Regions from separate parts of the Escherichia sp. HH091_1A genome, predicted to be linked through region 3. Evidence: predicted binding sites of a transcription regulator. Region 3 holds the regulator's gene; each other region holds the start of a gene.

Region 1 (7,486 bases), 430 kb from region 3:
GGGTTGCCCAACTGACCCTGCAGATAAGCTTCGTTCGCTTTGTAGTAGTTCAGAACACCTTCCCAGGTTGCCCATTGGGTATCGGTATCGATGTTCATTTTCACTACGCCGTAGCTTACGGAGTCTTTGATTTCCTGAGCAGTAGAACCGGAACCGCCGTGGAATACGAAGTTCAGGCTGTTGTGCGGCAGGTTGTGTTTCTTGGAAACATATTCCTGAGAGTCACGCAGGATGGTCGGAGTCAGAACAACATTACCCGGCTTGTATACGCCGTGTACGTTACCGAAGGACGCTGCGATGGTGAAGCGCGGGCTGATTTTGCTCAGCTCGGTGTATGCGTAATCAACGTCTTCCGGCTGGGTGTACAGTGCAGAAGCGTCCATGTGGCTGTTGTCCACGCCGTCTTCTTCACCACCGGTGCAACCCAGTTCGATTTCCAGAGTCATGCCGATTTTGGACATGCGCTCCAGGTATTTAGAGCAGATTTCAATGTTCTCTTGCAGAGATTCTTCAGACAGGTCGATCATGTGAGAAGAGAACAGCGGCTTACCGGTAGCAGCGAAGTGTTTTTCACCTGCGTCCAGCAGACCGTCGATCCACGGCAGCAGTTTCTTCGCGCAGTGGTCAGTGTGCAGGATAACCGGAACACCATAATGTTCAGCCATCTGATGAACGTGATGCGCACCAGAGATCGCACCCAGGATAGCAGCGCCCTGCGGAACGTCAGATTTCACGCCTTTACCAGCGATAAAGGAAGCACCACCGTTGGAGAACTGAACGATAACCGGAGCTTTAACTTTAGCAGCGGTTTCCAGTACGGCGTTGATGGAGTCAGTACCGACGCAGTTTACTGCTGGCAGTGCGAAGTTGTTTTCTTTTGCTACCTGGAAAACTTTCTGTACGTCATCACCAGTGATTACGCCAGGTTTTACGAAATCAAAAATCTTAGACATGTCTCTTGTCCTGTATCGTCGGGCCTTATACTCGTCATACTTCAAGTTGCATGTGCTGCGTCTGCGTTCGCTCACCCCAGTCACTTACTTATGTAAGCTCCTGGGGATTCACTCTCTTGTCGCCTTCCTGCAACTCGAATTATTTAGAGTATGAAAAAATGCGTGCTCTAAAAGCGCGCTGCAACAAGGGCAGGTTTCCCTGCCCTGTGATTTTTTACTTCTTAGCGCGCTCTTCGAGCATCGCTACTGCAGGCAGTACTTTACCTTCCACGAATTCGAGGAATGCGCCGCCGCCAGTGGAGATGTAGGAGATTTTGTCAGCAATGCCGAACAGGTCGATTGCTGCCAGAGTGTCGCCGCCGCCAGCGATGGAGAACGCTTCGCTGTCTGCGATAGCGTTAGCCACGATTTCAGTACCTTTGCGGAAGTTCGGGAATTCGAACACGCCAACCGGGCCGTTCCACAGAATGGTTTTCGCATTCTTCAGGATTTCAGCCAGTTCCTGCGCGGAAGCATCACCGATATCCAGGATCTGCTCGTCAGCTTTCACATCGTTAACAGATTTCAGGGTAGCCGGTGCAGTTTCAGAGAACTCGGTTGCTACGCGAACATCAGACGGAACCGGGATGTTGCAGGTGGTCAGCAGACGTTTAGCTTCGTCAACCAGGTCAGCTTCGTACAGGGATTTACCCACATCGTGGCCTTGTGCCGCGATAAAGGTGTTAGCAATACCACCACCCACGATCAGCTGGTCAGCGATTTTAGACAGGGAGTCCAGAACGGTCAGTTTGGTAGATACTTTAGAACCACCAACGATAGCCACCATCGGGCGAGCAGGTTCTTTCAGTGCTTTACCCAGCGCGTCCAGTTCAGCTGCCAGCAGCGGGCCTGCGCACGCAACATCAGCGAATTTACCGATACCGTGAGTAGAAGCCTGCGCGCGGTGAGCAGTACCGAATGCGTCCATTACGAACACGTCACACAGTGCAGCATATTTTTTGGACAGGGTTTCGTCGTCTTTCTTCTCGCCTTTGTTGAAGCGAACGTTTTCCAGAACAACCAGTTCACCTTCAGCAACGTCAACGCCGTCGAGGTAATCTTTAACCAGACGAACCGGGTTAGACAGTTTGTCTTTCAGGTAGTTAACAACCGGCAGCAGAGAGAATTCTTCGTTGTACTCGCCTTCGGTAGGACGACCCAGGTGGGAAGTTACCATCACTTTCGCGCCTTGTTTCAGGGCCAGTTCGATGGTCGGCAGAGAAGCACGGATACGCGCGTCGCTGGTTACTTTCCCGTCTTTTACTGGTACGTTCAGATCCGCACGGATAAATACACGTTTCCCAGCAAGATCCAGATCGGTCATCTTAATTACAGACATGGTGAATCCTCTCGTTGATTCTAAAAGTTTTGCAGACGCTGCTTGCGTCTTACCTGAAAGCAACAGTAGCCATAGCTAACGTCGTGTCGAGCATTCGGTTAGCAAAGCCCCATTCGTTATCGCACCAGACCAACGTTTTGATCAGGTGCGCGCCACTGACCCGGGTTTGGGTGCCATCGACAATGGCACTGTGCGGATCGTGGTTAAAATCTACAGAGACCAACGGCAATTCCGTATAGTCAACTATACCATGAAATGCACCTTGTGCTGCTTTTTGCAGCAACAGGTTGACTTCATTGGCTTTTACAGGTTTCTTCACCGTCACGCTTAAATCGATTGCCGTCACATTTATGGTTGGTACACGCACCGCAATCGCTTCAAAGCGATCGTTAAATTGCGGAAAAAATCGTGTGATACCGGCGGCCAGTTTAGTATCGACTGGAATGATCGACTGGCTGGCTGCCCGGGTGCGACGCAGGTCAGGATGGTATGCATCAATAACCTGTTGATCGTGCATGGCGGAGTGAATTGTGGTCACAGTGCCGGACTCAATACCGTACGCATCATCTAACAATTTGATGACGGGAATTATGCAATTCGTGGTACAGGAAGCGTTAGAAACGATGCGGTGTTCCGCACGAAGTTGATCCTGATTGACGCCGTAAACCACGGTCGCGTCGAGATCGTTACTACCAGGATGTGAAAAGAGCACTTTTTTGGCCCCGGCGGCAATATGTGCTTCGCCATGCTCGCGGGAGCCATATACGCCGGTGCAGTCGAGAACCACATCGACGCCAAGTTCACGCCATGGGAGCGATTGCAGTGAACGTTCGTGCAATACGCGGATGGCGTCATCACCAACAAAAAGTTGATCGCGTTCCTGTCGTACTTCCCATGCAAAACGGCCATGACTGGTGTCATATTTCAACAAATGCGCCATGCCCGCAGCATCCGCCAGTTCGTTGATTGCCACCACGGTAATTTCCGCCCGGCGTCCGGATTCATACAAAGCACGAACCACATTACGCCCAATGCGACCGAAGCCATTTATCGCTACGCGTACGGTCATAGATCTCCTGCAAGGTTTTCCCTGAGCAAATTTGCCAAACAGAGTAATCCAGCAAATCGTCCGGGGAAACCTTACCTGTCGCAAACTGCGACTGATTGGTTAATTGTCGAACATTTAATCGACTGAAACGCTTCAGCTAGAATAAGCGAAACGTGGAATAAAAGGAATGATTGTCCAGTCAAAGAAGACAATTATCTGACTTACGTCACATTTTCTTCCCTTCTTGTAGGAGGCTTTATTCCAGACTGGCGTAATAATAACCACGCAATAACTGGAATAAATTGTCAGCTTATGAAGTGATACCTGCCTTCTTCCGTCATCTCTAATATCAGATTGGCCTGACAACTATTCAGCAGCACACGCTCGACATTGGGACCATCGGTTCGGGCATAAAAAGCTTCAGCTTCATCCCGCGATAATCCCCCCGCAATTTTACGACTAATCAAGCGTTCCCGCAGAATTTGAACGGGGGCATGAATAAAAACAGAAAAATCGCAGAAAGATGCCAACGCCCGCCACTTCTCGTCGTCCAGCAACAACCAGTTTCCTTCGACGATGACGAGTGGTGCGGTAACGTGCAACGCATCTTCAACAGGATCATGCTTTTGTCGATCGTACTGCGGCCACGTACAATCCCCTTCCATTACCTGGCGCAGATTTTCCGCCAGCTTTGCCACATCGAATGTCTCTGGTGCGCCTTTAAAGGGGCGCAATTGATGCGCATCCAGCCAGCTATTGTAATGGTGAAAACCATCCATCGGCAGCGTCTGAATAGCGGGTAGTTCCGGGTCTTGTTGCGCGAGATATTCCCAGAAAGTGGTTAGGGTAGATTTACCCATCCCCGGCGGAGCGCAAAGAAAAACCACGGTACGCCGCTGCGGATTTACCGTCTGTAAGGCTGCCAGCATACGCAGCAACGGTTTATGCACATTTTCAATCTCTTCGTTCGGGTACTGCGCCTGTACCTTCAGACCATTCACCGTTAAGTCAATTTTCACGGCGTTAATTCCTTTAAGGTGGTCGTTACTGCCAGCGTCAGCGCCGTTTTGACCATCCCACTAAAACGCACCTCTGACCAGACGGCGAAATCAGCGAACTTCATCGCTTTTAACGCGTCATAGAGCGTCGCATTGCGGGTTATGCTATTGACGTTGCTGATAAAATCCCAGGTAATGTCATCGGCAAATCCGGGCGTTTCATCCTGTTCATTCAGGTAATGCCAGAACTGGGAAAAGTGCGTGATATCGGCATACAGCCATTTGTCCATTTTCCCCAGCGCAAAAATCAAACGTAGCGCAACATCAATATCGTCAAGCGGGCCGCTTTGAGCGAGTAACGGCTTCACTGCATATTCCACGATCTCTTCATCATTATCGACAAACAGCGACGGCAGAAACTGGCGTATCCCCTGGAGCAAAATGACATGTGCAGTTCTCATAAATGACAATAAATTGTCCTGTGCGTCCAGTTGCTCAAGCACATCATCTTCTGTCAGCGTCGCCATTGGTCTTCCGATAGATCACCATCAATGCAGGGAGTCTATTATATTACACGTTTGGTCCGCGCCGCCGATCAGTAATGTCTGCGTCCGCACCCCATTCGCCGTCTGTTGGATACCGTTCACCAACTCACCGCCCGTCACGCCCGTAGCGCTAAAGAGGATATCGTTCCCCCTCACCAGTTCATCGAGCGAGTACACACGGTTAACGTCAACGCCCATTTCCTTGCAACGCTTGCGCTCCTGCTCTGCAATCTGCCGATTTTCCGTGTAATCCCCTTTAGCCTGACAAAAGTCAATCAGCTCGGCCTGCATATCCCCGCCTAATGCTTTAACGGCACAGGCAGAAATCACGCCTTCTGGCGCACCGCCGATGGTGTACATCACATCGTAAGGATTATCCTGCCAGCAGGTCAGCACGCTGGCGGCGACATCGCCATCCGGCAGGGCAAAAACCTTCACGCCCAGCTGTGTTGCTTCCTCAATTGCGGCACTCAGGCGCGGTTTATCCAGCGTAACCATACGCAGCTTGTCCAGCGGTTTGCCTAACGCTTTCGCCACGTTGCGCAAGTTGTCCGCCAGAGGCAAAGACAGATCAATCGCGCCCGCCGCCAGCCGATTAACAACCAGTTTTTTCATATACATATCGGGCGCGTGTAACAGGCTATCTCGAGGGGCGAAAGCCATGACCGCCAGCGCATTGCTCTGCCCCATCGCCACCATCCGCGTGCCTTCAATGGGATCAACCGCGATATCGACTTCTGGCCCATCGCCTTTGCCCACCTCTTCGCCAATCCACAGCATCGGCGCATGGTCAATTTCTCCCTCGCCGATGACCACTCGCCCACGAAAAGCGACGTCGTTTAATGCCTGGCGCATCGCGGTGACCGCCAGGCCATCAATTTTATTTTTGTTGCCACATCCGGTTTGCGGCCAGGCAGCCAACGCTGCCTGCTCCGTAACGCGAAATAATGGCCACGCCAGGGACATCATTGCGCGGCCTCCCCGATATCAACGCCAAATTGCGCCAGCAGATATTTCTCGGCCTGTTCATTCCAGATGCCGTGCGTTTCCTCAACCAGCCGCGCAAGCTCTTTAAACAGCGGATCTGTTTTGCCTTTTTCGGCAAAATCGGCAATGGCGGTGAGCGGCATGGTAACGCCGTTGTAAATGAGTTTTTTACCACCGGGGATATCCGGTAAATTGAGAACGGTTTCTGGCACTGCATCCAGGCCACCGATATGCGTCACCATAAACGACGGTTGCAACTGCCCCGTAGCGCTCAGGGCAATCGCCTCTTTCATATCGTCCGTTGAACCACCCGATGTACCGACGACGTGCGTGCTGTTGTAATGGACGTTGTAGAAATTAAACGGCACTTTGAAGTTTTTATCCGTCGGCCCGGCAAAGAAGTTCAGGCAGCCATCTTCCGCCAGTAATTCATCAGCCATCTCGACGACAGCAGGCACCGCTGCATAGACAAATACGTCATCAAATCCGGCATCATCCGTCAGCGCCCGCAGCCTCTGGACTGGGTCGCTCATTCCTTTGGTATTCACATATATCAGCTCAATGCCTTTGCTGGCCGCCAGCTCCACCGGCAGCAGCTTCTGCACCTGTGCCAGGCGTTTTTCGTCGATATCGACCACCACTACCCGCGACGGTTGTATGCCGCCGTGAATAGCGTAATCGATAGCGCCTATCCCCATCGGGCCCGCACACGCCAGCAGCGCAATATTGCCGCCAGGTTTGACGCCCATGCGATGCTCATAAACATATTGCGTGGTGTGATAATTGGCATGATAAGCGCCAATAATGCAGCACATCGGCTCTGCCAGCGACGCCGCAGCAAAATAAGATCCGTGATACGGTAATACGCAGCCCAAATTAATGGCTACCTCTGGAATAATCATATAGGTGGCGTTACCGCCAAAATATTCGTAGCTGTATCCCGCAGAATACCCGCTTGGTAGCCCCATCGCCGGTTGCAATACAAAACGTTGGCCTTTTTTATATTTGTCGGTAAGATTTTTCCCCACTTCAACAATAATCCCGGCACATTCATGCCCGGTAATGACCGGATGATTTTCTAAATCGTCGGGCACCCGTTTATGTTCGCTACCGAGTAACGCCGCTTTCCAGGTCGATAAACACACACTGTCAGAAATTACACTCACCAGCAGTTCATTATCGGTAATTTTGGGCAGTTCAAATTCGCGCAGACGGACATCCCGCTTGCCATAAATAGCAGCAACTTTGGTTTTCATTTTTACCTCGGCAATCAGTTTTTATGTTCAGCGGTTAATTGATTAAATAAAGTGTCGAGTTTGGGATCGCCAATATAGTTATTAATCAATATCAGCGGTTTATCCGTCACACGTTTCACGCGCCCTTCCAGACTAGCGTGAGTAACGACGATATCCACATCTGCAGGCACGTTTTCTATCGCGTAATGTTTTACTTCTATTGCCAGCCCCGCTTTTTCCAGGCGCTTACGGAAGGTGGTTGCGCCCATCGCGCTAGAGCCCATTCCCGCATCGCAAACAAAGGCGATACGCTTAACCCGGCTTAACGAGAATGTACCTTCT
Region 2 (7,486 bases), 2.7 Mb from region 3:
TGATTTTGTCGCGTAACGATGAAGCGCTTAACAGCCAGCGGACATCTGAAGAGTTGCATCATTATTACGAGATTGTCTGGGACGAAGAGCAGACGCACAAATTCAAGAATATCTCCCCGCATTTGCAGCGCATTAAAGCGTTCAAAACCCTCGGTTAAATGCCCTCGTCGCATCAGGTAACCTTGCTGATACCTGATGCGTTCCAGATTCTGTAAATTCTGTAGGTCGGATAAGGCGTTCACGCCGCATCCGACACTGGCAATGTGCCTGATGCGACGCCGTTCGCGTCTTATCAGGCCTTGTATTATCCCTCCTGTGCAGAGAAAATCGGCCAGTTTTCTCTGCCTGCAGTCCGCATGCCGTATCGGGCCTTAGGTTTTCAACCTGTTGCGTAGATTTATGCAGCGGACTGCCTTTCTCCCAAAGTGATAAACCGGACAGTATCATGGACCGGTTTTCCCGGTAATCCGTATTTGCAAGGTTGGTTTCACGATGGAACATGAACTTCATTATATCGGTATCGACACCGCTAAAGAGAAACTGGATGTCGATGTGTTGCGTCCTGATGGTCGTCATCGCACCAAAAAATTCGCTAACACCACTAAAGGGCACGATGAGCTGGTGAGCTGGCTGAAGGGTCACAAGATTGACCATGCGCATATCTGCATCGAAGCGACCGGCACCTATATGGAACCTGTCGCAGAGTGCCTTTACGATGCAGGCTACATAGTGTCAGTCATTAATCCTGCGTTGGGTAAAGCTTTCGCTCAGAGTGAAGGACTGCGTAACAAGACTGATACCGTGGATGCGCGCATGCTGGCAGAGTTCTGTCGTCAGAAGCGCCCTGCAGCCTGGGAAGCGCCTCACCCGCTTGAACGCGCGTTGCGTGCCCTGGTAGTACGCCACCAGGCGCTGACAGATATGCACACGCAGGAACTGAACCGCACTGAAACGGCGCGGGAAGTCCAGAGACCGAGCATTGATGCTCACCTTCTGTGGCTTGAAGCAGAGCTGAAGCGTCTTGAGAAGCAGATAAAAGACCTGACAGACGATGATCCGGATATGAAACACCGCAGGAAACTGCTGGAAAGTATCCCGGGTATCGGAGAGAAAACATCTGCGGTATTACTGGCTTATATCGGTCTGAAGGACCGCTTCGCCCATGCCAGACAGTTCGCCGCTTTTGCGGGTCTGACACCACGGCGTTATGAATCAGGCAGTAGTGTGAGAGGGGCAAGCCGGTTGAGTAAAGCCGGACATGTGTCGCTTCGCAGGGCGTTGTATATGCCTGCAATGGTAGCCACCAGTAAGACTGAGTGGGGACGGGCGTTCCGCGACCGTCTGGCGGCTAATGGCAAGAAAGGAAAGGTGATTCTCGGCGCGATGATGCGCAAGCTGGCACAGGTGGCGTATGGCGTGCTGAAGTCAGGGGTCCCGTTCGATGCGTCACGGCATAATCCGGTAGCTGCGTAAAAATCGCGGAAGGGATGAAAAAAACAGCGCCTGACGGCGCTGTGTCTGGCATGCCTGCAATCTGGGAAACCGGGGTAGAAAAAAACTTGCAGGCCATAACAGTATCTACCAAACGCCCTCCATATACGTCTCACCCTCCTGGGTTCGTTTAAATAATAAACAATAAGCTGTATTTTTTGATCTCATCCGGCAAATCAGCCTATCTTTTCAGCAACAAAACTTGATTAACATCAATTTTGGTATGACCAATGCACCATTCATGTTATTCTCAATAACGAAGAACATTTTCATTGCTGTAACCTGTTGTTAATTAAGAGCTATGCTAATAACCATTAGTTAACAATTGGTTAATAAATTTAAGGGGGTCACGTTGACTACGCCATTGAAAAAAATTGTGATTGTCGGCGGCGGTGCTGGTGGGCTGGAAATGGCGACACAGCTGGGACATAAGCTGGGACGCAAGAAAAAAGCCAAAATTACGCTGGTCGATCGTAACCACAGCCACTTGTGGAAACCGCTGCTGCACGAAGTGGCGACTGGCTCGCTTGATGAAGGCGTCGATGCGTTGAGCTATCTGGCCCATGCGCGCAATCATGGTTTCCAGTTCCAGCTGGGTTCCGTCATTGATATTGATCGTGAAGCGAAAACAATCACTATTGCAGAACTGCGCGACGAGAAAGGTGAACTGCTGGTTCCGGAACGTAAAATCGCCTATGACACCCTGGTAATGGCGTTGGGCAGCACCTCTAACGATTTCAATACGCCAGGAGTCAAAGAGAACTGCATTTTCCTCGATAACCCGCATCAGGCGCGTCGTTTCCACCAGGAGATGCTGAATCTGTTCCTGAAATACTCCGCCAACCTGGGCGCGAATGGTAAAGTGAACATTGCGATTGTCGGCGGCGGCGCGACGGGTGTAGAACTCTCCGCAGAATTGCACAACGCGGTCAAGCAACTGCACAGCTACGGTTATAAAGGTCTGACCAACGAAGCCCTGAACGTAACGCTGGTAGAAGCGGGCGAACGTATTTTGCCTGCGTTGCCGCCACGTATTTCTGCTGCGGCCCATAATGAGTTAACGAAACTTGGCGTTCGCGTGCTGACGCAAACCATGGTCACCAGTGCTGATGAAGGCGGCCTGCACACTAAAGATGGTGAATATATTGAGGCTGATCTGATGGTGTGGGCAGCCGGGATCAAAGCGCCAGACTTCCTGAAAGATATCGGTGGTCTTGAAACCAACCGTATCAACCAGCTGGTGGTGGAACCGACGCTGCAAACCACTCGCGATCCAGACATATACGCTATTGGCGACTGCGCGTCATGCCCGCGTCCGGAAGGGGGCTTTGTTCCGCCGCGTGCGCAGGCCGCACACCAGATGGCAACCTGCGCAATGAACAACATTCTGGCGCAGATGAACGGTAAGCCGCTGAAAAATTATCAGTATAAAGATCACGGTTCGCTGGTATCGTTGTCGAATTTCTCCACCGTTGGTAGCCTGATGGGTAACCTGACGCGCGGCTCAATGATGATTGAAGGACGAATTGCGCGCTTTGTATACATCTCGCTATACAGAATGCATCAGATTGCGCTGCATGGTTACTTTAAAACCGGATTAATGATGCTGGTGGGGAGTATTAACCGCGTTATCCGTCCACGTTTGAAGTTGCATTAATCGGCTTGTACTGGCGGATGCGGCGTAAACGCCTTATCCGCCCTGGACAAATGGTACGAGCGGTAGGCCTGATAAGACGCGTTAAGCGTCGCATCAGGCATTCCTTCAGACTCCTCCGAATCCCTAAGTATTTCCAGCCATTCCCGCGCTTTTCATCTTCTGTCTGATAGCTGCTTTTCTCCTTCACTTGCATGATTGGCATAACAGCAAAGAAGGAGGTGTTCCCGTGAATAAATCAATGTTGGCGGGTATGGGGATTGGTGTCGCAGCTGCGTTGGGCGTAGCGGCAGTGGCCAGTCTGAACGTGTTTGAACGTGGCCCGCAATACGCTCAGGTTGTTTCTGCAACCCCAATCAAGGAAACGGTTAAAACACCGCGTCAGGAGTGTCGCAACGTCACAGTGACCCATCGTCGACCGGTGCAGGATGAAAATCGCATTACCGGGTCGGTGCTCGGCGCTGTTGCTGGCGGCGTGATAGGGCATCAGTTTGGCGGTGGTCGCGGTAAAGATGTCGCCACTGTTGTGGGGGCGCTGGGAGGTGGCTATGCCGGTAACCAGATCCAGGGCTCTCTCCAGGAAAGCGATACTTACACGACTACGCAACAGCGTTGTAAAACGGTGTATGACAAGTCAGAAAAAATGCTCGGTTATGATGTGACCTATAAGATTGGCGATCAGCAGGGCAAAATCCGCATGGACCGCGATCCGGGTACGCAGATCCCGTTAGATGGCAAGGGGCAACTGATTTTGAATAACAAAGTATAACAAGGCTGTATTCTGCAATTTAGCCCCCCATTCGCTCAGGCTGAGGGGCTTTTTTTTGCGCCTTATTTCACCAGTTCGGGCCATAAACGCAAAGTCGTTCGGGCAATCTGCATCAGTTTTTCCAGCGATGCACCTTCGCGTGCGCTGATCGACATCCCCTGAATAATACAATTAAGGAATTCAGCCAGATGCGTCACATCACAGTGGGTCGGGATTTCCCCGCGCGCTTGTCGTTGACATAAAAACTGCTGCAAAGTGCGCTCTTGCATCGCATGGCGTGATTTCAGCGTATTGGCGATATCTCCGGAATCCGGGGAGAGGGTGGTGCAGTTGTTGATCATAAAGCAGCCAGCCGGGGTGTCTTTGCTGGTAAAGCAGTTGGCGATGGCAGCAAAATAGTCAGCCAGCGCAGACTCCACGCTTTTCTCTTCACAAAACAGCTGTGCTTCATGCTTAGCGGCAAAACGATCGATATAGCGGTCGAGTACGGCGCGGAATAACCCCTCTTTGTTGGTAAATTCCGCGTATAGCGTGGGCGCTTTGGCTCCGGTCGCTTCGACGAGGTCCGCAAGAGAAGTCGCTTCATAACCGTGCTGCCAGAACAATTTCATGGCCTTATCAAGCGCGGCATCCCTGTCGAACACTTTTGGGCGGCCACGGCTTTTTTTTACACATTGTGTTGAGTCAGTTGCCATGATGCCGTTGTACCTGGTGACTGTGAATGAAAGGTTATTATAAAAATAATCACCTCCGTTCACCAGTCCACAAACCATAAAAATAATTGCTTTCTATTTAACTGAAATTTAAAGATTTTTAAATTAATTAATGATTGTTATAAAAAATATCTTGTATGTGATCCAGATCACATCTATCATTTAGTTATCGATCGTTAAGTAATTGCTTGCGACGTCATTCATCTGCATAAGGCCACTATTATGAAAAACGTAAAAACCCTCATCGCTGCGGCGATTTTAAGCTCCATGTCATTTGCCAGCTTTGCGGCTGTCGAAGTTCAGTCAACGCCAGAAGGCCAACAAAAAGTCGGTACTATCAGTGCTAACGCGGGGACAAATCTGGGATCGCTGGGATCGCTGGAAGAGCAGCTGGCGCAAAAAGCGGATGAGATGGGCGCAAAATCTTTCCGTATTACTTCTGTAACCGGTCCGAATACCCTCCATGGAACAGCAGTAATTTATAAATAAGCATTAACCCTCATTAATGCCTGCTACTGCTGATTTTTTTCCCCGCGACATGCCGTGTCGCGGGGATTTTTTTATCCAGGATTTACAAAGTTTGTGGGCTCACTTGATGACGGCGGACATCCACCGGCATCCCGGAACGGACATCCATCACATGCTGCATCACTTCAGCGTCAGTTTGCGCTGCATCTTTAAACGCCTGCATTGAGCCGTTTAGCGTGATTGGCAACAGCTGTGGATCATCATCAATCTTCTCTGACAGCGGTTGATGTACTTCAACCAGACGCGCACCGTTTGGTTCGGCAGAGACTTTAATCGGGGTGTTGATGATATTCACTTTGGTACCTGGGGTGACCTGGCTAAAGAGTGTTTTGATATCGTCATCCCGCAGACGAATACAGCCAGAACTTACCCGCATGCCAATGCCGAAATCGGCGTTCGTACCGTGAAGCAAATAAACACCGCCATAGGCCGCCAGACGAATCGCATGATGGCCCATTGGGTTATCCGGTCCAGCCGGAACTACCGCAGGCAACTCAATTCCCTGTGCCTTATACCGCGCGCGAATGTTTGCCGTTGGCGTCCAGGTTGGGTTTGCACGCTTGTCAGAAACGGTGGTCACCATTGTCGGTGTCAGCGTGTCACCACCCAACTGACCAATGCCGATGGGATACACGGTTACCGAATTTTTACCCGGCGGGTAGTAATAGAGACGCAGTTCCGCAATATTGATCACAATGCCTTCGCGCGGCGCATCTGGAAGTAGGGTTTGCAACGGGATCGTTAACACGCTACCCGCGCGCGGCACGTAAGGATCAACGCCGGGGTTAGCCTGTAACAGAGCGAGAAAGCCGACATTATATTTTTTGGCGATGGCTTCCAGAGAACCACCGTCATTTTCCACCACATGAAATTTGTTTTCGCCAACCAGACGACTGCCCGCTGGCGGCAGCGGCCAGATGTTGGCTTTTACCGGTAGCGCCAGCGCCACGGCAGCGGCGAACGTAAAAAACGTTAGCCAGCGAGAAAAACGCGTTTTGATCATCACCAAAAATCCATAATAAATATAAGGTTATTGTAATAAAAAGATAAGTATGAATTATGGATGGTGACAGTGTCGGATAGTGCAGGGAAGTGCAAATAATTTGTAAATGTTGGATATGGGGGCGCAGAAACGCCCCCGATTTACCATTAAGCGATCGCGTTCTCTTCCAGTTCACGCATAAACTGGCGAATCCATTCGATACGCGTTTTCCGCTCGCTCAAATCCTGAATAAACTTCAGGCGCGTCGGACCATCAAGGCGGTAATGCTGTGGCTGTTTTTGCAGCAAACCAATCAACCAGGCCGGATTAACGTGATTCTTCTCGGCAAATTCGATCACCCCACCTTTCTCATTACCTTCCAGCTTCCTGATCCCCAGTTTCTGCGCTTGCTGGCGCAGACGGGCAATATCCAGCAGGGTACGCGCCGGATCCGGCAGCAGGCCGAAGCGATCGATAAGCTCAACTTTGATCTCTTCCAGTTCGTTTTCCGTTTTGGCGCTGGCAATACGTTTATAGAATGACAAACGCGTATTCACGTCAGGAATGAAATCATCTGGCAATAGCGACGGCATCCGCAGCTCGACTTCTGTTTGCTGACTGGTGAGATCTTCCAGCGATGGCTCGCGTCCGGCTTTCAGCGCATCGACGGCGTTTTCCAGCAACTCCATATACAGCGAGAAACCGATGGTTTCCATTGAGCCGCTTTGTTCTTCGCCAAGCAGTTCACCTGCGCCGCGGATCTCCAGATCGTGCGTTGCCAGCGCAAAACCTGCACCGAGATCTTCCAGCGAGGCAATCGCTTCAAGACGTTTTTGCGCATCGGTGGTCATCGCTTTTGGATGCGGCGTCAGCAGCCATGCATATGCCTGATGATGCGAACGTCCGACTCGACCGCGCAACTGATGCAGCTGCGCCAGACCGAAGTGATCCGCTCGCTCGATGATAATGGTGTTGGCAGTCGGGATATCGATCCCGGTTTCGATAATGGTGGTACAAACCAGCACGTTGAAACGTTGATGATGGAAATCATTCATCACCCGTTCCAGTTCGCGCTCGCGCATCTGCCCGTGACCGATGGCGATCCGCGCTTCTGGTACCAGTTCTGCCATTCGTTCGGCGGCTTTCTGAATGTTTTCCACATCATTGTAGAGATAATAAACCTGCCCCCCGCGCAGAATTTCGCGCAGGATCGCCTCCCGTACCACCAGACTATCGTACTCACGAACAAAGGTTTTAACTGCCAGACGACGGGCTGGCGGCGTGGCAATAATCGACAGATCGCGCATTCCGCTCATCGCCATATTCAGCGTACGTGGGATCGGCGTTGC
Region 3 (7,486 bases):
AAGCAACTGATGGCGCAGATAACGACGACCGATGCCAATGAATTCAGCAGCAGTGCTGAATTCACCCCTATGCGCGGCTTTAGCAATTGTCATCTGCAAACCATGCTGCCGCGTCTGTTTCGTCGCAAGGTGAAATTCACCCCGCACTGGCAGCGACTGGAGTTGCCCGACGGCGATTTTGTCGATCTCGCATGGAGTGAAGACCCTGCCCAGGCGAACCATAAACCGCGTTTAGTGGTGTTTCACGGGCTGGAGGGCAGCCTCAATAGCCCTTACGCCCACGGTCTGGTCGAGGCGGCGCAAAAACGCGGCTGGCTGGGCGTGGTGATGCATTTTCGCGGATGCAGCGGTGAACCAAACCGTATGCACCGCATTTACCATTCGGGCGAAACCGAAGACGCCAGCTGGTTTTTACGCTGGCTGCAGCGCGAATTTGGACATGCGCCAACGGCTGCCGTCGGCTATTCGCTCGGCGGTAATATGCTCGCCTGTTTGCTGGCAAAAGAAGGTAATAACCTCCCGATTGATGCAGCGGTAATTGTCTCCGCGCCATTTATGCTAGAAGCCTGTAGTTATCATATGGAAAAGGGCTTTTCCCGCGTTTATCAGCGTTACTTGCTGAACCTGTTAAAAGCCAATGCTGCGCGCAAACTGGCAGCCTATCCCGGTACGCTGCCGATTAATCTCGCACAGTTAAAATCGGTACGTCGCATCCGTGAATTTGACGATCTGATCACCGCCAGAATTCATGGCTACGCTGACGCTATCGACTATTATCGTCAGTGTAGCGCCATGCCGATGCTGAACCAGATCGCCAAACCGACGCTGATTATTCACGCCAAAGACGATCCGTTTATGGATCATCAGGTGATCCCGAAACCGGAAAATCTCCCCCCGCAGGTGGAGTATCAACTGACTGAACATGGTGGTCATGTTGGCTTTCTTGGCGGTACATTATTTCATCCGCAAATGTGGCTGGAGTCACGCATTCCTGACTGGTTAACAACGTATCTGGAGGCGAAATCATGTTGATTCCGTGGCAAGAACTCTCCCCCGAAACGCTGGAAAATTTAATTGAAAGTTTTGTGTTACGCGAAGGCACCGATTATGGTGAACATGAGCGTACACTTGAACAGAAAGTCGCCGACGTCAAACGCCAGCTACAGTGCGGAGAAGCGGTGCTGGTATGGTCGGAGCTGCACGAAACGGTCAATATCATGCCGCGCAGTCAGTTTCGTGAATAACCTGCAGCCGTCGGCGGACGAGATAATAATGATAGCTAAGTCATGGAGTTACTATGTCTGCCAAACATCCGGTCATTGCGGTAACAGGATCCAGCGGCGCGGGGACCACCACCACCAGTCTCGCGTTTCGTAAAATATTCGCGCAGTTAAATCTGCATGCAGCTGAGGTGGAAGGCGACAGTTTTCACCGTTACACGCGCCCGGAAATGGACATGGCGATCCGCAAGGCGCGTGATGCCGGGCGGCATATCAGCTACTTTGGCCCCGAAGCGAACGACTTCGGCCTGCTGGAACAAACCTTCATTGAATACGGTCAGAGCGGCAAAGGAAAATCACGCAAATATCTGCATACGTACGACGAAGCCGTACCGTGGAATCAGGTGCCGGGAACATTCACCCCATGGCAACCTTTACCGGAACCCACTGATGTACTGTTTTATGAAGGGCTACACGGTGGCGTCGTCACGCCACATCATAACGTTGCGCAGCATGTGGATTTACTGGTCGGCGTAGTGCCTATCGTTAACCTTGAGTGGATTCAAAAACTGATCCGCGACACCAGCGAGCGCGGGCACTCACGAGAAGCGGTGATGGACTCAGTAGTACGTTCAATGGAAGACTATATCAACTACATCACGCCGCAGTTTTCCCGCACCCATCTTAACTTCCAGCGCGTTCCCACTGTCGACACCTCAAACCCGTTCGCAGCAAAGGGCATTCCATCACTGGATGAAAGCTTTGTGGTGATCCATTTTCGTAATCTGGAAGGGATCGATTTCCCCTGGCTGCTGGCGATGTTGCAGGGCTCATTCATTTCCCACATCAATACATTAGTGGTGCCGGGCGGTAAAATGGGTCTGGCAATGGAGTTAATTATGCTGCCACTGGTGCAACGATTGATGGAAGGAAAGAAAATCGAGTAACTCTGCTAATATGCCGGATAAACAATTATCCGGCATCGTACTCCTGACATCAAATCACGCGGCAACCACTTCATACGAGTGAGTAATATTCACCGCTTTTTCCAGCATCAACGCCACTGAACAATATTTCTCAGCAGAGAGATCAACCGCACGCGCAACCGCTGCGTCTTTCAGGTCGCGACCGGTGACGATAAAATGCAGATTAATGTGCGTAAACAGGCGTGGTGCCTCTTCGCGGCGTTCAGAGGTCAATTTTACTTCACAATCGACCACATCCTGACGCCCTTTTTGCAGGATCGAAACCACATCGATGGCACTGCAACCACCCGCCGCCATCAACACCATTTCCATCGGACTTGGCGCTTTATCGCCTGAGTTGCCGTCCATTAAAATCTGGTGACCAGAGGCAGACTCGCCCAGAAAAGTTAACCCTTCGACCCACTTCACTCGCGCTTGCATTTTTGCTACTCCACTGCGTCAATTTTCCTGACAGAGTACGCGTACTAACCAAATCGCGCAACGGAAGGCGACCTGGGTCATGCTGAAGCGAGACACCAGGAGACACAAAGCGAAAGCTATGCTAAAACAGTCAGGATGCTACAGTAATACATTGATGTACTGCATGTATGCAAAGGACGTCACATTACCGTGCAGTACAGTTGATAGCCCCTTCCCAGGTAGCGGGAAGCACAATTTCGGCAATCCAGAGACAGCGGCGTTTTCTGGCTCTGGAGAAAGCTTATAACAGAGGATAACCGCGCATGGTGCTTGGCAAACCGCAAACAGACCCGACTCTCGAATGGTTCTTGTCTCATTGCCACATTCATAAGTACCCATCCAAGAGCACGCTTATTCACCAGGGTGAAAAAGCGGAAACGCTGTACTACATCGTTAAAGGCTCTGTGGCAGTGCTGATCAAAGATGAAGAGGGTAAAGAAATGATCCTCTCCTATCTGAATCAGGGTGATTTTATTGGCGAACTGGGCCTGTTTGAAGAAGGCCAGGAACGTAGCGCATGGGTACGTGCGAAAACCGCCTGTGAAGTGGCTGAAATTTCATACAAAAAATTTCGCCAATTGATTCAGGTAAACCCGGACATTCTGATGCGTCTTTCTGCACAGATGGCGCGTCGTTTGCAAGTCACTTCAGAGAAAGTGGGCAACCTGGCGTTCCTCGACGTGACGGGCCGCATTGCACAGACTCTGCTGAACCTGGCAAAACAACCGGATGCTATGACTCACCCGGACGGTATGCAAATCAAAATTACCCGTCAGGAAATTGGTCAGATTGTCGGCTGTTCTCGTGAAACCGTGGGACGCATTCTGAAGATGCTGGAAGATCAGAACCTGATCTCCGCACACGGTAAAACCATCGTCGTTTACGGCACTCGTTAATCCCGTCGGAGTGGCGCGTTACTGAGTAGCGCGCCATTTTGTTTCCCCCGATGTGGCGCAGACTGATTTATCACCCCGATATCAACTATGCACTACGACAAACGCTAGTGCTATGTTTGCCCGTGGCCGTTGGGTTAATGCTTGGCGAATTACGATTCGGTCTGCTCTTCTCCCTCGTTCCAGCCTGTTGCAATATTGCGGGCCTTGATACGCCTCATAAACGTTTTTTCAAACGCTTAATCATTGGTGCGTCACTGTTTGCCACCTGTAGCTTGCTGACACAGCTACTACTGGCAAAAGATGTTCCCCTGCCCTTTTTGCTGACCGGATTAACGCTGGTGCTTGGTGTCACTGCTGAGCTGGGGCCATTGCACGCAAAATTGCTTCCCGCATCGCTGCTCGCCGCCATTTTTACCCTCAGTCTGGCGGGATACATGCCAGTCTGGGAACCGTTGCTGATCTATGCGCTGGGCACGTTGTGGTACGGACTGTTTAACTGGTTTTGGTTCTGGCTCTGGCGCGAACAACCGCTACGCGAGTCACTAAGCTTGCTGTACCGTGAACTGGCGGATTATTGCGAAGCTAAATACAGCCTACTCACCCAGCACACCGATCCTGAAAAAGCATTGCCGCCGCTGCTGGTGCGCCAGCAAAAAGCGGTCGATTTAATTACTCAGTGCTATCAGCAAATGCATATGCTTTCCGCGCAAAATAATACTGACTACAAGCGGATGCTGCGTATTTTCCAAGAGGCGCTGGATTTACAGGAACATATTTCGGTCAGCTTGCATCAGCCGGAAGAGGTGCAAAAGCTGGTCGAGCGTAGCCATGCAGAAGAAGTTATCCGCTGGAATGCGCAAACTGTCGCCACTCGCCTGCGCGTGCTGGCTGATGACATTCTTTACCATCGCCTGCCGACGCGCTTTACGATGGAAAAACAAATTGGCGCACTGGAAAAAATCGCCCGCCAGCATCCGGATAATCCGGTTGGGCAATTCTGCTATTGGCACTTCAGCCGCATCGCCCGCGTGCTGCGCACCCAAAAACCGCTCTATGCCCGTGATTTACTGGCCGATAAACAGCGGCGAATGCCGTTACTGCCGGCGCTAAAAAGTTATCTGTCACTGAAATCTCCAGCGCTACGCAATGCTGGACGACTGAGTGTGATGTTAAGCGTTGCCAGCCTGATGGGCACCGCACTGCATCTGCCGAAGTCGTACTGGATCCTGATGACGGTATTGCTGGTAACGCAAAATGGCTACGGCGCAACCCGTCTGAGGATTGTGAACCGTTCTGTGGGAACCGTGGTCGGGTTAATCATTGCGGGCGTTGCCCTGCACTTTAAAATTCCCGAAGGTTACACCCTGACCTTGATGCTGATTACCACCCTCGCCAGCTACCTGATATTGCGCAAAAACTACGGCTGGGCGACGGTCGGTTTTACCATTACTGCGGTGTATACCCTGCAACTATTGTGGTTGAACGGCGAGCAATACATCCTTCCGCGTCTTATCGATACCATTATTGGTTGTTTAATTGCTTTCGGCGGTACTGTCTGGCTGTGGCCGCAGTGGCAGAGCGGGTTATTGCGTAAAAACGCCCATGATGCTTTAGAAGCCTATCAGGAAGCGATTCGTTTGATTCTGAGCGAGGATCCGCAACCAACGCCACTGGCCTGGCAGCGAATGCGGGTGAATCAGGCGCATAACACTCTGTATAACTCATTGAATCAGGCGATGCAGGAACCGGCATTCAACAGCCATTATCTGGCAGATATGAAACTGTGGGTAACGCATAGCCAGTTTATTGTTGAACATATTAATGCCATGACCACGCTGGCACGGGAACACCGGGCATTGCCACCTGAACTGGCACAAGAGTATTTACAGTCTTGTGAAATCGCCATTCAGCGTTGTCAGCAGCGACTGGAGTATGACGAACCAGGTAGTTCTGGCGATGCCAATATCATGGATGCGCCGGAGATGCAGCCGCACGAAGGTGCGGCAGGTACGCTGGAGCAGCATTTACAACGGGTTATTGGTCATCTGAACACCATGCACACCATTTCGTCGATGGCATGGCGGCAGCGACCGCATCATGGGATTTGGCTGAGTCGCAAGTTGCGGGATTCGAAGGCGTAATACAGGCTAAACCATCGGATAAGGCGTTCACGCCGCATCCGATATCTTTTGCCTGATGCGACGCTGACGCGTCTTATTTACGCCCCAATCACCTTCGCCACCGCGTGGGCGAAACGATGCATCCCTTCATCGATATCCGCATCTTCCACCACCAGCGACGGCGCAAGACGCATCACATCAGGCCCGGCATTCAGCACCATTACGCCTTCCTCGGCACCCGCATACAGGAAATCACGCGCCCGACCTTTGTACTGTGGTTTCAGCTCTGCGCCAATCAACAGCCCCATACCGCGAATATCGCTAAACACATCGTACTGCTGATCGATCTTCTGCAAATGGTCCACAAAACGCTGGCGTTTCGCGTGAATGCCTTCCAGCACTTCAGGGGTATTGATGATATCAAACGCCGCGCCAGCTACTGCACAGGCCAGTGGATTACCGCCGTAGGTGGAACCGTGAGAACCAGGATGAAACGCAGAAGCAATCTCCGCCGTAGTCAGCATGGCGCTAATCGGGAAGCCGCCGCCTAACGCTTTGGCGGAGGTCAGAATATCCGGCGTCACGCCGTAATGCATGTAAGCAAACAGATCGCCGGTCCGCCCCATCCCGCACTGCACTTCATCAAACACCAATAATGCCTGATGCTCATCACAGAGTTCGCGCAAGCCCTGCAAAAACTCTGGCGTCGCAGCCGTCACGCCGCCCTCGCCCTGAATCGGCTCAACCACCACCGCGCAGGTGTGATCATCCATCACCGCTTTCACTGCGTGGAGATCATTAAAGGGAACGTGGATGATGTCTGCCGGTTTTGGCCCAAAGCCGTCGGAATATTTTGGCTGCCCGCCCACCGAGACGGTAAACAGCGAACGACCATGAAAAGCGTTATGGAAGGCAATAATTTTGGTTTTGAACGGGCTATGACGCACACAGGCGTAATGGCGTGCCAGTTTAAAGGCAGTTTCGTTAGCTTCCGTGCCGGAGTTCATAAACACCACGCGTTCGGCAAACGTTGCCTCAATCAGTTTACGACCAAGACGCAGCGCCGGTTCATTGGTAAAAACGTTACTGATATGCCACAGAGTTTCGCCCTGGGTTTTTAACGCGTTCACCAGCGCAGGATGGCAATGGCCCAACGCCGTAACTGCAATGCCACCCGCGAAATCGACATACTCCTTGCCTTGCTGATCCCAGATTCTGCTGCCCAGACCTTTTACCGGAATAAACTCTGCCGGAGCATAAATCGGCAGGATCACTTCATCGAAAGTCGCGCGTGTAATTGCTGTTTGTTCAATTGCCATCTCATGATCACCCTGTTACGCATAACTCAATGTGAAATTATAATCACAAAATATGCATAAAAAACCACTGAATGGCAATCAGAAATCAGCGTTCCAGGAAATTAGCCAGCAGTTGATGTCCTTGTTCGCTGAGAATACTTTCTGGATGGAACTGCACACCTTCCAGATCCCACTGGCGATGGCGAATCCCCATAATCTCGCGGGTTTCGCTCCAGGCCGTCACTTCAAAGCACTCCGGTAATGAGTCAGGCGCCACCACCAGCGAATGGTAGCGTGTCACGGTGAGTGGATTTGCCAGCCCCTTAAATACGCCCTCACCGTTATGTGTGATCGGCGAGGTTTTACCGTGCATCACCTTTGCGGCGCGCACAACTTTGCCACCAAAAGCCTGCGCCATTGCCTGATGACCGAGGCAGACGCCAAGAATCGGCAAACTCCCGGCGTAGTGGCGAATAACGTCAAGGGAGATCCCTGCGTCGTCCGGCG
Region 4 (7,486 bases), 850 kb from region 3:
ACGATGTTACAGGTCAGCACGATGAATACCGCCGTAACCAGACCCGCCATCGCATCAACAAAATCAGCAAAGTCGATTTTCGCCACGTTGCTCAGCATCAGCAGGCCCACGTACATCAGCGCCGGAGCCGTTGCGTACCCAGGAACGAGGTAAGAGAGTGGAGAGAGGAACAGAATCAGCAGGAACAACACGCCAACGGTGATAGCCGTCAGACCGGTTTTTCCGCCCGCCGCTGTACCCGCCGCAGACTCGATGTATACCGCTGCCGGTGCTGCACCCACAAGGCCAGAGAAAACACTGCTCATGGAGTCGGTGGTCAGTGCTTTCCCGCCGTCGATAATTTGCCCGTCTTTATCCAGCAGGTTTGCCTGGCCCGCGACGGCACGGATAGTTCCGGTGGCATCAAATACTGCCGTCATCACCAGTGCCAGCACGCTCGGCAGAACCACAGGGTTCAGCGCGCCCATAATGTCCAGGCTGCCAATCAGTGAATTGCCGTTTTCATCGCTCAATGAAGGCATGGCGAAAACGCCAGAGAAGTGGACGTTAGGATCGAAGATCAAACCGACAATTGAGATACCGATAATGGTCAGCAGAATGCCACCGGGGACTTTCAGTTTTTCCAGGCCGATGATCACAGCCAAACCTACCAGTGACATAATCACCGGGAAGGTCGCGAAATCACCCAGCGCAACAGGCAGACCATCAAGCGGGTTTTTAATCACCAGACCGACACCATTAGCGGCAATGAGCAGCAGGAAAAGACCGATACCGATCCCCGTGCCGTGCGCCACACCGTGCGGCAAGTTGCGCAAAATCCAGCTACGAATACCCGTGGCAGAAATTATCGTAAACAGCACACCCATCAGGAACACGGCACCCAGCGCGACAGGTACGCTAATATGTTGCCCCAGCACCAGACTGAATGCGGTAAACGCCGTCAGGGAGATAGCGCAACCAATTGCCAGCGGCAGATTAGCCCACAGCCCCATCACGATAGAACCGAGTCCAGCAACCAGACAGGTTGCAACGAAAACTGCCGCTGGCGGAAAGCCCGCTTTACCCAACATGCCTGGAACGACGATAACCGAGTAGACCATCGCCAGAAACGTTGTTAACCCGGCAACCACTTCCTGACGGACAGAGCTTCCACGTTGTGAAATTTTAAACCAGGCGTCGAGTGAACCGCCGGTACGCGCTGATGGCGTAGACATAAGAAAACATCCCCTGAGAGTTTAATTTTCGTCAAGATGCGTGGCGGACAATCCCCTGCCAGCGAAACGTTATCTTCCTGCTCCAGGTTTGCGACAAATTGGTGCGTCGCAAAAAAGCAAACGTTTAGCTCCGCGCATACAAAACGGGTGGTAAAAAAAGCAAACGATTATCCGGCGATCATAGCGGCTTTTTCAACCGAAGTTTGCTGCTTTTTTCTCTTTTATGGTCTTGACGATGAAAAACCAGGCAATTGATGCGCAAACGTTATCGTCGATGCGCAAGATTGCAGCGTTATCGAGCCGTATACCGTTCACGATTGCGATAAAAAATCGTCTGAGATGACAAAAATATTGCGGCTAAAAAGTATACTTTTACACTGGCGAAGAAACGCCGGTGACATACAATTAAAGCATCAACACCAACCGGAACCTCCACCACGTGCTCGAATGAGGTGTGTTGACGTCGGGGGAAACCCTCCTGTATACCAGCGGGATAGAGAGAAAGACAAAGACCGGAAAACAAACTAAAGCGCCCTTGTGGCGCTTTAGTTTTGTTCATCTTCCAGCAAGCGTGCGCCTGTGCCTTCTTCTCCTAAGCGGTCGCCCGGGTTACGCAATGGGCAATCACTGCGCGAAAGGCAGCCACAACCAATACATCCGTCCAGTTCGTCACGCAGCGCCACTAAGGTATGAATGCGCCGATCCAACTCTTCTCGCCATTGGGACGAAAGCTGTTTCCACTCTTTCGCACTTAATGTATGCCCTTCGGGCAACACGCCAAACGCTTCACGAATGGTCGCCAGCGGAATGCCAATACGCTGAGCAATTTTGATGATTGCGACATATCGCAACACATCACGTTTATATCGCCGCTGATTGCCACTATTACGAATACTGCTAATCAACCCTTTGCTTTCATAGAAATGCAGCGCCGATACCGCCACACCGCTGCGTTTTGCCACTTCGCCGGGGGTTAGCAGCGCTTTAATGCGGGGTAATTTCTTTTCCATAAATCGCTTTACCTCAAGTTAACTTGAGGAATTATACTCCCCAACAGATGAATTAACGAACTGAACACTGAAAAGAGGCAGATTTATGTCCCATCAGAAAATTATTCAGGATCTTATCGCATGGATTGACGAGCATATTGACCAGCCGCTTAACATTGATGTCATCGCAAAAAAATCAGGCTATTCAAAGTGGTACTTACAGCGGATGTTCCGCACGGTGACGCATCAGACACTTGGTGATTACATTCGCCAACGCCGCCTGTTACTGGCCGCCGTTGAGTTGCGCACCACCGAGCGTCCGATTTTTGATATCGCAATGGACCTTGGTTATGTCTCGCAGCAGACTTTTTCCCGCGTTTTCCGTCGGCAGTTTGATCGCACTCCCAGCGATTATCGCCACCGCCTGTAGTTTTATTGCCCGCGCGTTAACTCCTGCGCGGGTGATTGCTCCATCCATTGCATGAACACCTGCGGTGGCATCGCCTTAGCAAAGAACCATCCCTGGCAATAGCGCACGCCGCGTTTACGCAACCAGTTAACCTGATCCTCAGTTTCTACCCCTTCTGCAATCGTTTTCAGCCCCAGGCTGTGCGCCAGCTCGATGATGTGTTCCGCAATCAAATGGCTGGTTTTGTGGGTAGTCAGCGTCTCAACAAATGATTTGTCGATTTTCAAAATATCAACATTCAATGATTTAAGGTTATGCAAGTTAGAGTAGCCAATACCAAAATCATCAATTGCCACTTCGTAACCGGCCTGGCGGAAAGCCAGAATAATCGGCGTCATTTTGTCGACATCAAGAAATGCATGTTCAGTCACTTCAAATTTAATTTGCTGTGGACGCACCGCGTATTGCTCTGTTTTCTGATTGGTTCGCGCTATCAACCGTGACGTATGAAAATCGGAGGCCGACAGATTAATAGAAACATAGCGATCGGCATGTGTTGCCAGGTACGCGCCCAGATCGCGGAAGACATTATCAATAACATAATCAGTTACCTGTCCGATCATTCTCTCCTTTTCTGCCAGCGGAATAAACTCTGCCGGATTCATTACTTGCCCCTGCTCACCAGGCCAACGTAACAATGCTTCAGCGCCGATACATTTTTCTGTTTTGATATCGATTATTGGCTGGTAATAAAGGCAAAGTTGATGTTTTTCGAGGGCGCGTTGCAATTTGCGTTTGGGAGACAAATAGTTTTGTCGAATACGTAGCCAGAGTAATAACAGAACAAGACTCCCCAAAATACCGGCGGGTAACGCAAAAATAAGATGATTATAAAAATGCGCTATAAGACGTTGATATGAAGTCGCAACAATGGCTGCAATTGGGCGTTTTGTCGAATAAACTGTCGCATATAAATAGCCATTTCTTTGTACGGTTAAATCATTCAAATGAATCAGCGGAGAAAACGTTGCTGCCGAGGCCTCGTTGCTTAACGAGAAAAAGGTTTTCGTTACCGTATCATACATACCCCATTGCAATGTCGGATCATCAGACATCACTTCACTCCAGAATAGAGGGTTGATGACCGCCACATAATTTCCCCGCTGCATATAGGTCATTTTATAGCCAGAGAAAAAAGGCGTATCGCGGTAATAATAGATAGAAACGTTAGGTTCACGCTTATAATCGGCCGGTGCAATCGTATAACCGTTTACAGGCGCTATCAGCGATGAGCATAAAAAATGGTTATCACGGGCATAGATCAATTCATTAATATAAAGATAGCCACGAATAATATTCAACATTCGCTTTTGATGGGCCGGAGTGCAAACTTGCCCCTGATAGCGTTCTGCTGCATCGCTCACTAAATCTGCCTGGCGAATGACCAGCTCGGATTTATCCAGCGCCAGCTGAGCAAAAGTTTGGAGCTGACTATTCACTTCTGATTTTGCCCAAAGGAAGGCAATCCATAGCGACAGAATGATGGGAAAGAGAACTAAAAAGATAATGCCCGGCAACGCCAGTAATTGGTGTCGTGCATGATGACTCATTGCTATCAATTTCCTGCCTGTTTATACCCGGTCATTGCAAGGCGAGAACCCTGGTTATCGACGTCTTTAGATAAATCTTACGGTATAAATAGCACTTTTGCCTGATTTGAAATTGATACCTTTTTAATCGTCACCTGAATAAAAATAATTCATTGATATTCAAAATTAATTTCCTACAGGAATGCAGAGGCGGCGGGAAGATATGCCCTTAATGCCGCTGAAAAAACACATAATCTGTACGGCAATAAAAGTCACGGCCTAATCTGGCTAACAAACAATCAATTGTGATATAGTTCACAAAATTAATGAAACAAACAGAGTGTTTCTTTTTTGTGTTCTGCAAGCCCCGCGATAGCCAGATTGTATCACGCCTCCCGTGAACAACGCCGCGCTGTCCAGGGCATCGGCTCTTTTCAGAGGAATTGTTTGATGGCTACCCTCACCACTGGCGTGGTTCTTCTTCGCTGGCAACTTCTTAGTGCCGTAATGATGTTTCTGGCCAGCACGCTCAACATCCGTTTTCGTCGGTCTGATTATGTCGGGCTTGCAGTGATCAGCAGCGGTCTGGGCGTGGTTTCCGCCTGTTGGTTCGCAATGGGGTTGCTTGGCATCACAATGGCGGACATCACCGCCATCTGGCACAACATCGAGTCGGTGATGATAGAAGAGATGAATCAGACACCGCCACAATGGCCAATGATTTTGACTTGATATGTAGAAGCCTTCATAACGGAGGCTTCTTTTTTTATGGCTGGCAGATGCTTTAATCATCCACCTTAAAACAATATAACCTATTGGTTTAATGACAAATCAGAACGGAATATCGTCATCAAAGTCCATCGGCGGCTCATTAGACGGTGCTGCCGGAGCAGACTGCTGCGGGCGAGACTGCGCGCCGCCGCTGAACTGATTGCCGCCCTGCGGCTGCTGAGGCTGACCCCAACCGCCCTGCGGCTGACCACCACCGATATTGCCACCTGCAGGTGCGCCACCGCCCTGACGACCACCCAGCATCTGCATGGTGCCGCCAACGTTCACCACGACTTCTGTGGTGTAGCGATCCTGACCGGATTGATCGGTCCATTTGCGGGTACGCAGCTGACCTTCGATATAAACCTGAGAACCTTTACGCAGATATTCGCTGGCTACTTCTGCCAGTTTGCCGAACAGCACAACGCGGTGCCATTCAGTCTGCTCTTTCATCTCGCCGGTCGCTTTATCACGCCAGGATTCGGAAGTAGCCAGCGTAATGTTGGCAACTGCGCCACCATTTGGCATGTAGCGTACTTCCGGGTCCTGACCCAGATTACCAACGAGAATAACCTTGTTTACGCCTCTGCTGGCCATGTTCGTGTCTCCTGAAAAAAAATCGTTCTGAATAAGTGTAAACGCGCGATTGTACCATTACCAATAGCGCTTTTACTATGTTGTGACCTCGGTTCAGGGAAACAAACCTGGCCAGACATTGTTACACAACACTCCGGGTAATGCATTCCAATACTGTATATTCATTCAGGTCAATTTGTGTCATAATTAACCGTTTGTGATCGCCGGTAGCACCATGCCACCGGGCAAAAAAGCGTTTAATCCGGGAAAGGTGAATGGATAAGATCGAAGTTCGGGGCGCCCGCACCCATAATCTCAAAAACATCAACCTCGTTATCCCCCGCGACAAGCTCATTGTCGTGACCGGGCTTTCGGGTTCTGGCAAATCCTCGCTCGCTTTCGACACCTTATATGCCGAAGGGCAGCGCCGTTACGTTGAATCCCTTTCCGCCTACGCGCGGCAGTTTCTGTCACTGATGGAAAAGCCGGACGTCGATCATATTGAGGGGCTTTCTCCTGCCATCTCGATTGAGCAGAAATCGACGTCTCATAACCCGCGTTCTACGGTGGGGACAATCACCGAAATCCACGACTATTTGCGTTTGTTGTTCGCCCGCGTCGGTGAGCCGCGCTGCCCGGACCACGATGTACCGCTGGCGGCGCAAACCGTCAGCCAGATGGTGGATAACGTGCTGTCGCAGCCGGAAGGTAAACGCCTGATGCTGCTCGCGCCAATCATTAAAGAGCGCAAAGGCGAACACACCAAAACGCTGGAAAATCTGGCAAGCCAGGGTTACATCCGTGCTCGTATTGATGGCGAAGTCTGCGATCTTTCCGATCCGCCGAAACTGGAACTGCAAAAGAAACATACCATTGAAGTGGTGGTTGATCGCTTCAAGGTGCGTGACGATCTCACCCAACGTCTGGCAGAGTCGTTTGAAACCGCGCTGGAGCTTTCCGGTGGTACCGCGGTAGTTGCCGATATGGACGATCCAAAAGCGGAAGAGCTGCTATTTTCCGCCAACTTCGCCTGCCCAATTTGCGGCTACAGTATGCGTGAACTGGAACCACGCCTGTTTTCGTTTAACAACCCGGCGGGTGCCTGCCCGACCTGTGACGGCCTTGGCGTACAGCAATATTTCGATCCTGACCGCGTGATCCAGAATCCGGAACTGTCGCTGGCAGGTGGTGCGATCCGAGGCTGGGATCGCCGCAACTTCTATTACTTCCAGATGCTGAAATCGCTGGCAGATCACTATAAGTTCGACGTCGAAGCGCCGTGGGGCAGCCTGAGCGCGAATGTGCATAAAGTGGTGTTGTACGGTTCTGGCAAAGAAAACATTGAATTCAAATACATGAACGATCGTGGCGATACCTCCATTCGTCGTCATCCGTTCGAAGGCGTGCTGCACAATATGGAGCGCCGTTATAAAGAGACGGAATCCAGTGCGGTACGCGAAGAATTAGCCAAGTTTATCAGCAATCGCCCGTGCGCCAGCTGCGAAGGAACGCGTCTGCGTCGGGAAGCGCGCCATGTGTATGTCGAGAATACGCCGCTGCCTGCTATCTCCGACATGAGCATCGGTCATGCGATGGAATTCTTCAACAATCTCAAACTCGCAGGTCAACGAGCGAAGATTGCGGAAAAAATTCTTAAGGAGATTGGCGATCGCCTGAAATTCCTCGTTAACGTCGGCCTGAATTACCTGACACTTTCCCGCTCGGCAGAAACGCTTTCTGGCGGTGAAGCCCAGCGTATCCGTCTGGCGAGCCAGATTGGTGCGGGCCTGGTTGGCGTTATGTACGTGCTCGATGAGCCGTCTATCGGCCTGCACCAGCGCGATAACGAGCGCCTGCTGGGTACGCTTATCCATCTGCGCGATCTCGGTAATACCGTGATTGTGGTGGAGCACGACGAAGACGCGATTCGCGCCGCTG

What was found. The regulator CRP, encoded in region 3, controls carbon source genes, mostly activating them, when cyclic AMP is high. The targets are predictions, from matches to a motif close to ATGTGANNNNNNTCACAT.
Region 1: the regulator CRP is predicted to act here: its motif matches at 3,594-3,611, upstream of epd (erythrose-4-phosphate dehydrogenase).
Region 2: the regulator CRP is predicted to act here: its motif matches at 4,765-4,782, upstream of bhsA (multiple stress resistance protein BhsA).
Region 4: the regulator CRP is predicted to act here: its motif matches at 4,505-4,522, upstream of QUF14_RS24585 (YjcB family protein).

The regions. Positions count from the first base shown of each region.
Region 1 covers NZ_AP025747.1:3,691,306-3,698,791, forward strand. The annotation lists gene fbaA (class II fructose-bisphosphate aldolase) at 1-953, opposite strand, end outside; gene pgk (phosphoglycerate kinase) at 1,168-2,331, opposite strand; gene epd (erythrose-4-phosphate dehydrogenase) at 2,381-3,400, opposite strand; gene QUF14_RS18580 (nucleoside/nucleotide kinase family protein) at 3,685-4,398, opposite strand; gene fumE (fumarase E) at 4,395-4,904, opposite strand; gene glpX (class II fructose-bisphosphatase) at 4,926-5,891, opposite strand; gene QUF14_RS18595 (zinc-binding dehydrogenase) at 5,888-7,165, opposite strand; gene cmtA (PTS mannitol transporter subunit IICB) at 7,180-7,486, opposite strand, start outside.
Region 2 covers NZ_AP025747.1:1,383,997-1,391,482, forward strand. The annotation lists gene ycfP (alpha/beta hydrolase YcfP) at 1-158, shown strand, start outside; gene QUF14_RS06735 (IS110-like element IS621 family transposase) at 493-1,473, shown strand; gene ndh (NADH-quinone dehydrogenase) at 1,844-3,148, shown strand; gene QUF14_RS06745 (glycine zipper 2TM domain-containing protein) at 3,375-3,914, shown strand; gene comR (TetR family copper-responsive transcriptional repressor ComR) at 3,977-4,609, opposite strand; gene bhsA (multiple stress resistance protein BhsA) at 4,850-5,116, shown strand; gene ldtC (L,D-transpeptidase LdtC) at 5,199-6,161, opposite strand; gene mfd (transcription-repair coupling factor) at 6,305-7,486, opposite strand, start outside.
Region 3 covers NZ_AP025747.1:4,116,406-4,123,891, forward strand. The annotation lists gene QUF14_RS20735 (ABC transporter ATP-binding protein) at 1-10, shown strand, start outside; gene QUF14_RS20740 (hydrolase) at 10-1,032, shown strand; gene QUF14_RS20745 (YheU family protein) at 1,026-1,244, shown strand; gene QUF14_RS20750 (phosphoribulokinase) at 1,298-2,167, shown strand; gene QUF14_RS20755 (OsmC family protein) at 2,222-2,626, opposite strand; gene crp (cAMP-activated global transcriptional regulator CRP) at 2,929-3,561, shown strand; gene QUF14_RS20765 (YccS/YhfK family putative transporter) at 3,612-5,702, shown strand; gene argD (bifunctional acetylornithine/succinyldiaminopimelate transaminase) at 5,780-7,000, opposite strand; gene pabA (aminodeoxychorismate synthase component 2) at 7,086-7,486, opposite strand, start outside.
Region 4 covers NZ_AP025747.1:4,964,436-4,971,921, reverse strand. The annotation lists gene ghxP (guanine/hypoxanthine transporter GhxP) at 1-1,214, opposite strand, end outside; gene soxR (redox-sensitive transcriptional activator SoxR) at 1,760-2,224, opposite strand; gene soxS (superoxide response transcriptional regulator SoxS) at 2,310-2,633, shown strand; gene pdeC (cyclic di-3',5'-guanosine monophosphate phosphodiesterase PdeC) at 2,636-4,222, opposite strand; gene QUF14_RS24585 (YjcB family protein) at 4,652-4,933, shown strand; gene ssb1 (single-stranded DNA-binding protein SSB1) at 5,033-5,569, opposite strand; gene uvrA (excinuclease ABC subunit UvrA) at 5,824-7,486, shown strand, end outside.